2 regions of the Paenibacillus sp. YAE3 genome follow, and region 2 is predicted to be linked to the other one. Evidence: riboswitches for the same ligand, from Rfam matches in the RefSeq annotation. Region 2 holds a riboswitch; the other holds the start of a gene.
What was found. Region 2 has a riboswitch for cyclic di-GMP ahead of AC27KL_RS23790 (Ig-like domain-containing protein). Riboswitches for the same ligand answer to the same signal wherever they lie in the genome.
Positions count from the first base shown of each region.

Region 1: another riboswitch for cyclic di-GMP. It lies ahead of AC27KL_RS01995 (S-layer homology domain-containing protein); the one in region 2 lies ahead of AC27KL_RS23790 (Ig-like domain-containing protein).

Region 1 covers NZ_BAAIYF010000001.1:433,379-437,595, reverse strand. Annotated here, with positions in the region: gene AC27KL_RS02005 (hypothetical protein) at 50-226, shown strand; gene AC27KL_RS02000 (peptidase) at 482-1,729, opposite strand; cyclic di-GMP riboswitch class I at 2,138-2,233, shown strand; gene AC27KL_RS01995 (S-layer homology domain-containing protein) at 2,270-4,217, shown strand, end outside.
Region 2 covers NZ_BAAIYF010000015.1:37,436-41,652, reverse strand. Annotated here, with positions in the region: gene AC27KL_RS23800 (ABC transporter substrate-binding protein) at 1-245, shown strand, start outside; gene AC27KL_RS23795 (copper amine oxidase N-terminal domain-containing protein) at 434-1,339, shown strand; cyclic di-GMP riboswitch class I at 1,582-1,682, shown strand; gene AC27KL_RS23790 (Ig-like domain-containing protein) at 2,091-4,217, shown strand, end outside.

The DNA.
Region 1 (4,217 bases), on a different contig from region 2:
TCGCGCCGATTCCATGAAACACCTGGCCGAAAGCCGGGTGTCTTTTTTTATGGGAGCACAAATGAACGCTTATCTGATATCGAAGGATGCAAAAAGCCAGGCGAATTTTTACATCGATTCTCTCGGCGGGGAAAGCAAATATCCTTTTGCCCTTCAGCCCTGGGGCGCTTATTATGGAGAGGTCATTGACCGGTTCGGCGTGACGTGGATGATTACGAAGAAATAGTTCCTGGAATTTGCCTCCATCTATGCAGGCTTCGGCTCGGAGGTTACCGTTCTTGAGAACGGCGGCGTATTGCAGACATTGAACATCGTTGGCGATCGATGGTCTTTGATGATCATACATGAGATTTTGGTCGGTAAAAAAAACGTCCGCTGGTTATGTCCGCATACGGTCTGTTCCCTCATGTCCGCGCATACCAAAAAACCCGGCCGATTCTTCTGATGAATCGGCCGGGTTTTCGTGCGTTGATGATGCTGCTTATTTAGGCTGCACCGTATCTTTGTCCGACGTCACGATCACGACCTCGGCGCTTGTGATACCCGGCAGCGATTTGGTCATGATCGGCGAATGGAACGCGACGATTTTCGTTCCGGCGCGAAGATCCGTGTCGCCGCCGATCAGCGGGATGATCGTCGTATCCTTCGAAATGTTCAGGATCACGTCGTTTGCCGTGGAATTATCGGAACCGACGTTCACGTACACTTGATCTTTGGATGTGCGGTCGGACGGCATGACGGTGCCTTCGATTTTGACGGCTTCCGCTTTTTTCACCACGATTTTGTCTGCATGGGTGTGAGCGGGATAAATCAGCGTCATGACGGCGCTGTAGGTCGCTTCCACATGGCCGCTCGTTTTGAGCGCATCCTTGGTCAGTTTGTTGCCGTCTTCATCGACGATTTGCGTTTTGTCGTCGATGGACAACACGACATAGTTGACGCCGCCTTTTTCCAGCGGTTGGCCGATGACCGTGATTTTGCCGTCTTTTTGGTCGGTAATGACGCCTGCGGTCCCTGCCGTCAACTCGTTAACCTCCCCGGGATTGACGTCTTCCATGTTCGTGTTCACGATCACGTAATTCGTTCCGGATTGCGGCGGAAGGCTCATTGCAACGGCCGGACCGTAAAATGCTCTCACGCTCATGCCTTCCTTGATGTCTCCGGCGGCGATGGCTTTGCGGTTTTGATCGATGATCGTTGCTTTATCCGCGAAATGCAGCCAAATTTCCTCGTCGTGTTTGTTGTAAAGGTCAGTGCCTTTTACCAAAATGCGGCCGTCTCTTACCTCGGTTACCTTACCGTCGATAGCCGAGAAGCTTTGGTCCTGAACGACCAGCGTCAGCGCGGTTCCGCGGGCCGGAAGGCTTTTTGTGATGTTCGGGCTGTAGAAAGCTTTGACGGTTTTGTGCCCGTCGATGATTTTTTGCAGAGGAACGGTTTTGCCTTTGGCGTCGATGAATTTCGTTTTTGGCGTAATGGCCAGGATGATTTCGTCCTGATCGGTCGGCGCGAGTCCGCGTCCGGTCACGGTAATGAATTTATCCGATTTGTCTTGCACGAAATCCGTGATTTGTCCCCAGGTTGCCGGAACGTTTTTGACGTCGGTTTGCTTGTTGGCGTTTCCCTTTTGCACCGCTTGGGCAGGGAGCTGCTGCGCGTTTGCCGCCACGGGCATGGCTGCCAGAGCCAAAATGGATGCGGTCGCGAGCACTTTGTACATTTTATTCATCTGTCATTCCTCCTATATACGTGAGCTTGTACGAACGTTTTGGTTATCAGTCGGCAGCTCATTTCCGAAATACTTTTGCCAAACCTTTCATTGGAAAATGATGCATGCCTTTCACCGTTCCAGACGGGACGTTAACACAAAATGTTGCATAAGCGGCTGTTTTCAAAAAAAACCGGCACCTGGCCTTTTTTAGTTCAAGATGGTTTGCGTGGTGAACTGCGGTTGGTTTTCTTCCTGTTAGAAGAAATAAAAATGTTTTTGTTTACGCAATTGTGCAATGTTGAATGACGAAAATTAAGGTTCTAAGAACCATATATTTCATTACATATTGTAACTTTTTGTAACTATTTATATAATTCTGATTAAAAATAGATTCAAAGAACTACGCAGAAAGCGCTAAACCAGGTGCTTGAACAAAGGCAAACCCGTACGAAAGTCGGGGACGCAAAGCCACGGGTCTTACTCCATGAAGCCTATTCATGGACTGACAGCCGGGTTGCTCATGGTGCTTGGTTTTTTGCTGTCTTAAGGAGGAAAAACATGAGGGGTAGCACTAAAAAATGGATGTCAGCTCTGCTTGCGGCAGGACTGCTGGGGGGAGTCATTCCGGAGGTACAGCGGGTCTCAGCGGAAACCGTATTCACCTATCAGGACGAAATGTCCCCGTTATCGATTAGCGGCGCAAACATCCGGATTTCGGGTGAACATGCGGTATGGCGCGGAAACAGCGCCAAGCTGAAAGGGCAAATTTTTTACGGGAATACGAAAACCGGACAAAGCCAAGCGATCACGACCCATGGAAAATTGACCGATTCTCCTTCCGTCGGGATCAACGGCAAAGGGGAAGCGGTCGTCGTTTGGATCGATAAGCGGAATGACAGCGGCACCGACGACAATTTGAACTGGGACGTATACAGCTACAATGTCAGCACGAAAACCGAAACCAAGCTGAACAAAAATACGGGACAAAACAGCGCGCCGCTGGCGGACGGCGATTTTGTGGTCTGGCAGACGTTTCCTTCCTATACGATGACCTTGTACAACTTGGCAACTGGAGAGTTAACCGATTTGGGGCGAGGCCGGGATCCTGTGATAAAGAACGGACGCGTTGTCTACAAAGGCGGCGAAGACGGAGATTTATACGAATATAACGTCGCCGCGGGCAAACATAACAAAATCGTCGACCTGCCATATACCGAATATGTGGAGCGTTTTGTATATAACGGCGAAGAAATTTTATGGAAACAAAAAGATTTGGACGGAAACGGGAAGTACGTCTACATAGATATGAGCAGCAACAGCCCGCAACCGGTCGATTTGACGAAGCCGGCCAAGGAAGGGCAACGCGAGTATAAAGAAATGAGTATCTCCCACGGAACGGCTGTCTGGCTGGAAGCTTCCGGCGATGCGGCGATCATGCGGGCAGCCGATCTGAAAAGCGGGCAAATCTTCAGTTTGGGCCTGACGAAACCTACCGCTTTTATCGGCTTTAACGGGGAGAAGCTGACATTCGTCAACAACGGAACGTTGGTTAGCCGAGATATTATCCGGACCGAAAAAACGGAAGCCACGCCGGCAAACGGCAGCGGAACCGGAAGCATACCGGCTGATGGCATCGTTATCGGGCCGAAAGGAGGCGTGGCGGCGAAGGGGCAAGCGTTCCAGCTTGAATTCGGCCAGGGAGCGTTCGCTTCCGATACCCGGATTACGCTTGAAAAAATCGGCAGCCTTCCGTCCGACCGTCTCGCGAGCGGCATGACCTGGACCGGCGTGGCGTGGAAGTGGACCGCGGACACGAAACCTTTGAAATCCGCTGCGCTAACCTTCCAGCTGGATGAGCCGCTGAAAAATGCCGATGCGGCAAACCGCGCAGGCATTTACCGCTTTGACGAAAGCGCGGGACGCTGGGTATACAGCGGGGGAACGGTCGACGCGTTGTGGAAAACGGTACGCGCGAAGGTTCAAGAGTCGGGCTTATACGGCATTTTCCTGTATGCGCCATCCTTTAAGGACATGAACGGCCATTGGGCGAAGGCGGAAGTGGAAGTGCTGGCCTCCCGGTGGATCGTGAACGGCATGGAAAACGGAGCGTTTGCGCCCGGGCAGCCGGTGACGCGCGCGCAATTCGCCAAGATGCTCGTTCAAGCCGCCGGGCTGGATGCGCAGCAGCCTGAGAATCGCCGCTCCTTCCGCGACGTCCCTGAGGGGCATTGGGCGGCCGACTCGGTCGAGCAGGCGGCGGCAGCGGGATGGATCAAAGGGTATGAAGGCGGCCTGTTCAAGCCGAATGCGCCAATCACCCGGGCGGAAATGATGGTCATGCTGGCGAATGCGGCAGGCCTTCGTAAAGACGAACAAAGCGATCTCCTCGCCGGATACAAGGACGCCGGATCGGTTCGGGATTGGGCCAAGCCATCCGTACAGGCCGCGATTCAAAGCGGGTTGATCAAGGGCGACGGGGATCGTCTGAATCCGGGAGCGACATCGA
Region 2 (4,217 bases):
CAAGAGTCGTTAAATCCAGCATGCTGGGGTTTACGCCCGATCTATCCATGATGCCGATCCAGATGCAGAACATCGAGATGGTATGGCAAAAATATTACCCGAGCCTGATGACGGGCAGCGTGGATGTCGGTACCGAACTGCCGAAGTTCAACCAGGAGCTGAAGCAGGCCGGGATTGACAAGGTGAGAGCCGAGGTCCAAAAACAGCTCGACGCTTGGCGTATGGCGAACAAGCAGCGGCTCTGATGCTTCCGATGACGACGGGGACGGCGAAAAAGGTACAGCCATGCTTGCTCCGGTCCGTAACCAAAAGGGCAGCAAAACCGTCACTAGAGAATAATGACTTTCCAATAGGGCTAATCAGCCGGGGCAGTTCACTTCTAGTCATGCTCGTGTGAGGGGAGTCACCTCATCAAAATAGGAAAAAGAGGTGGATGGTGGTGCTCAAACGTCTGGTTTTATCCATGCTGTTTTCGCTCGTGTTATGGTCGGCTTGTTCTGCGTATGCATCGGCTGATGGAGCCGTGCCCCAAACGAATGTCTCCGGAATCTCCATTTATCCGTATGAAAAAGGAACTGACGCCCAGTTTTATATCCGGTACGCTGATTCCGGTAAAGAGTCCATCGGCAAAGATTTTGTAGGATTATTTATCAACGGCTCCATCATAAAAAATGCGAATGTGGTGACGGAAAATAACAGGACGCTGCTGCCGGTCCGAATCGTGTCCGAACATTTGGGGGCTCAGATCAAGTGGGATTCCAAAGCCCAAAAAGTCACGATCGCCGATGGCGACCAAACGATCGAATTATTCATGAACTCCACGCATGCCAAGGTGAACGGCAACAAAGTCGATATGGTTATCGCGCCAAGAATCATACACGGCAGCGCCTACGTGCCCGCGAGATTTGTGGCCGAGGTTTTGCGCGCCAAAGTGGATTATTTTAATGGCAAAGACTTGTCGCAGCCGCATATGGTCCCTAGACTGCCGCATGTGATGATCAGCCGGTATCCAAGTGATGCCAAGATACTTTCCAAAGAAGCGGCCATCGAAAAAGCCAAAAAGGAATTAGTTATCGCGTATGAATCAAAATTCGGCCCATTTGTTCCGCTTGCCGCAAACGAGAAACCGGGCAGGGGAGATGACAAGGCCATCTTTCGGGATGTGATCACGCATTTGAACGTTGAATCGGAAAACGACAGATATTATGTCATCCCTGTGATGTATGATTTTTGGATCGATAAGTATACGGGGGATGTATATACCTTCTATAACGGGCTGACGATGTCGATTAACCGCTTTGATCCGTACGCCGAGAATGCGTTGTCTTTTCCGGGCTGATCGCTGCTGAACCAGGCGGGTTGCTATTCGTAAAGGATGTTTTCGATAAAGATCGGAGAGCCGGCCAAATGACCGGTTCTCTTTATTTCTCCAAAAGCAGACCGTTTTTTCGAATGGAGTGGTGAGTAGAAACGACAAAAACGAAGAAAATATTGCAAAATGAGACTTTAGACCCTAACTTGCGATTCGCATCTATTATATTTTTAAGTAAATGTTAAAAATTTCAACTACATAGAATCTCGTACGATTAATGGCAAACCCATTGAAAAATGGGGACGCAAAGCTACAGGGGCTAAGGGATTTGCCGTAAAAACGCAAATACGACTGCCAGCCAGCTGCCGAATACGACGGAAATCTCCGTCTGGTTTGCTTTTGGACGGGGATTTTCTTTTTTGAATATTTAAAATTTTTACGATTTTGATAGCTGGGGGTTCGAGCCCTGCCTATAAAGAAGACGACGGAAAGAGGAGGGGAAAGAGTTCTATAAGGTAATTTGTTGAAATCGGAAATATTGGCGGCGAAGGAATGATCGCCCTGTCAACGATCAAAGCTTTCGAATTAAGTATGATTTGGGGGGAGACAATTGCACAATGACCGCTCTACGAAGCGAACCAATTTATTAAAGCGTCTCTTTATTCAGTTTTCTGTACTTTTGCTTATCCTTAGCGTGGGACTCCCTTTATCGCCAGGTGCAATTCATGCAGCAGGGATATTAACGATTAATAAAATTGATTCGTATGGTATTCAGGGGATGACACTCTATCAATTTGATGGCAATAATCCAACTGCTAATCCCAAGGCTAGTGTTACTATAACAGGTGTTGCCGAAAATACTGGCTTAAACGGATTGGCAGTAGCAATGAATGAGAAAGCTTTTTATGCAGCTACTTATTCTTACATCGATAATATTTCCAAAATTTATAAAATTAATGAAAACGGAACAGCCCAGCCTGTATCACAAGTAGAGGGTATAGCCGGAAGTTCTGTCATTTTTGAAGGGAAATATTATTATGTATATGGACTTAACGGTAAGGTTTATATAGGAAGCTACGATTTAACTACGGGACAAAAGCAATCAAATGAAGTAACGAATTATAGTTTCCCGTCATACCGGGATATGGGGGGCGATTTGGTTTTTGATAGTAATGGTTATCTATGGTTTTACGCAGGAAACTCATTAGTTCAGTTGGACCCAAGAACGTCTACCATGGTTCGCAGTGTCGCCATATCTTCCCCTGTCGAAGCCGCCGGGTTCAGAGGAATGAGCTTTTTACCTAACGGCAATATATTCATTGTTAGTGGTCAGAGTAATCCGAGATTCTATATACTTAACCGTGATACTTTGAGCACCACTTACATCGGAGAAATGACGGGGGGATTGATTTATGATCTAGCATCGGAGGTTACGCCGAAGTTCGATCCTAATCCTCCTGAACTTGAATCTCAGAAAAAGGCAGCCATTCAACAAAAAGCGACAGGTAACACGGATACGGTCCACCCGGAAGTAGGAGATACGCTTTTATACACGATAGAGAGCCGGAACAAAGTGGCTAACAGCTTCATTAGTAACCTTGTTATCTCGGATATAATTCCATCAGGGCTACAGTATGTCCCGGGCAGCTTAAAGGTGGACGGCGTGTCTGTCACTGATGCTGAAGGGGACGACAAAGGGCATTATGCCTCAGGCAAGGTAGTCGGTCAGTTTGGTATCATTAAAGATACCGCATCGCACACCGTTACGTTTCAAGTGACAGTGCTGCCGGGCCAGGCAGGCAAGGACATTGCAAATACGGCAGCGGTTGGTGGGGACAATATCGACGTTCCGGACAAGCCGACGACGACGATCAACATTTATCCGCGGGTTCCCGTACTTGAATCCGATAAAAAGTTTGCACTTCAGGAAAAAGCGGCTGGAAACATGGATACGGCCCATCCGGAAGTGGGAGACACGCTATTATATACGATTCAAACCCGAAACGCGGCAGCAGATAGTCAGGTCACGAATCTGGTGATCTCCGACGCGATCCCGGCAGGTCTGGAATATGTTCCGGGCACGCTTCGCGTAGACGGCACAGCGGTGACGGATGCCGAAGGCGATGACCAAGGACATTATGCTGCAGGTCAGGTTGTCGGTCAGTTCGGAGTTATTTCGGACACCAATTGGCACACGGTCCAATTCAAAGCAATGATCCAACCAGGCCAAGCTGGCCAAAGCATTCGCAACGTGGCCGAAGTGACTGGCGACAATATCAATACTCCAAGTAATCCGGGCGTGGAAGTGAGCGTATACCCACCGGCCAACCGGCCGCCAATCGCATCGGATCCTAAAGAAACGACTTGGAAAAACACGCCGGTGACTGGAAGCGTGTATGGAGTAGATCCTGATGGTGACCCGCTGACCTTTACCAAAGGAAGCGACCCTTCCCACGGTACAGTGACGGTGAATCCGGATGGAACATGGACGTACGTTCCAGATCTCGATTTTACTGGAACGGATAGCTTTGAGGTTACGGTGAGCGACGGCAAGGGCGGAACCTCCACCTCAAAGGTGACCGTGAACGTAACGGAGCCGCCAAATCTGCCGCCAGAGAGCCGCAATGATACCGTAACGACGGAGCAGGGTACGACGGTGTCCCGCAGCGTGTATGCAACCGATCCTGACGGTGACCCGCTTACATTCACCAAAGGAAGCGATCCAAAGCATGGGACCGTGACGGTGAGTCCGGACGGAACGTGGGAGTATATACCGGACTCGGGATATAGCGGCCCGGATATCTTTACGGTCATCGTAAGCGATGGCCAAGGCGGATACACGACCTCGACCATTACGGTTAACGTAACGGACAAGCCGACTCCGCCAACGAACCGTCCGCCAACC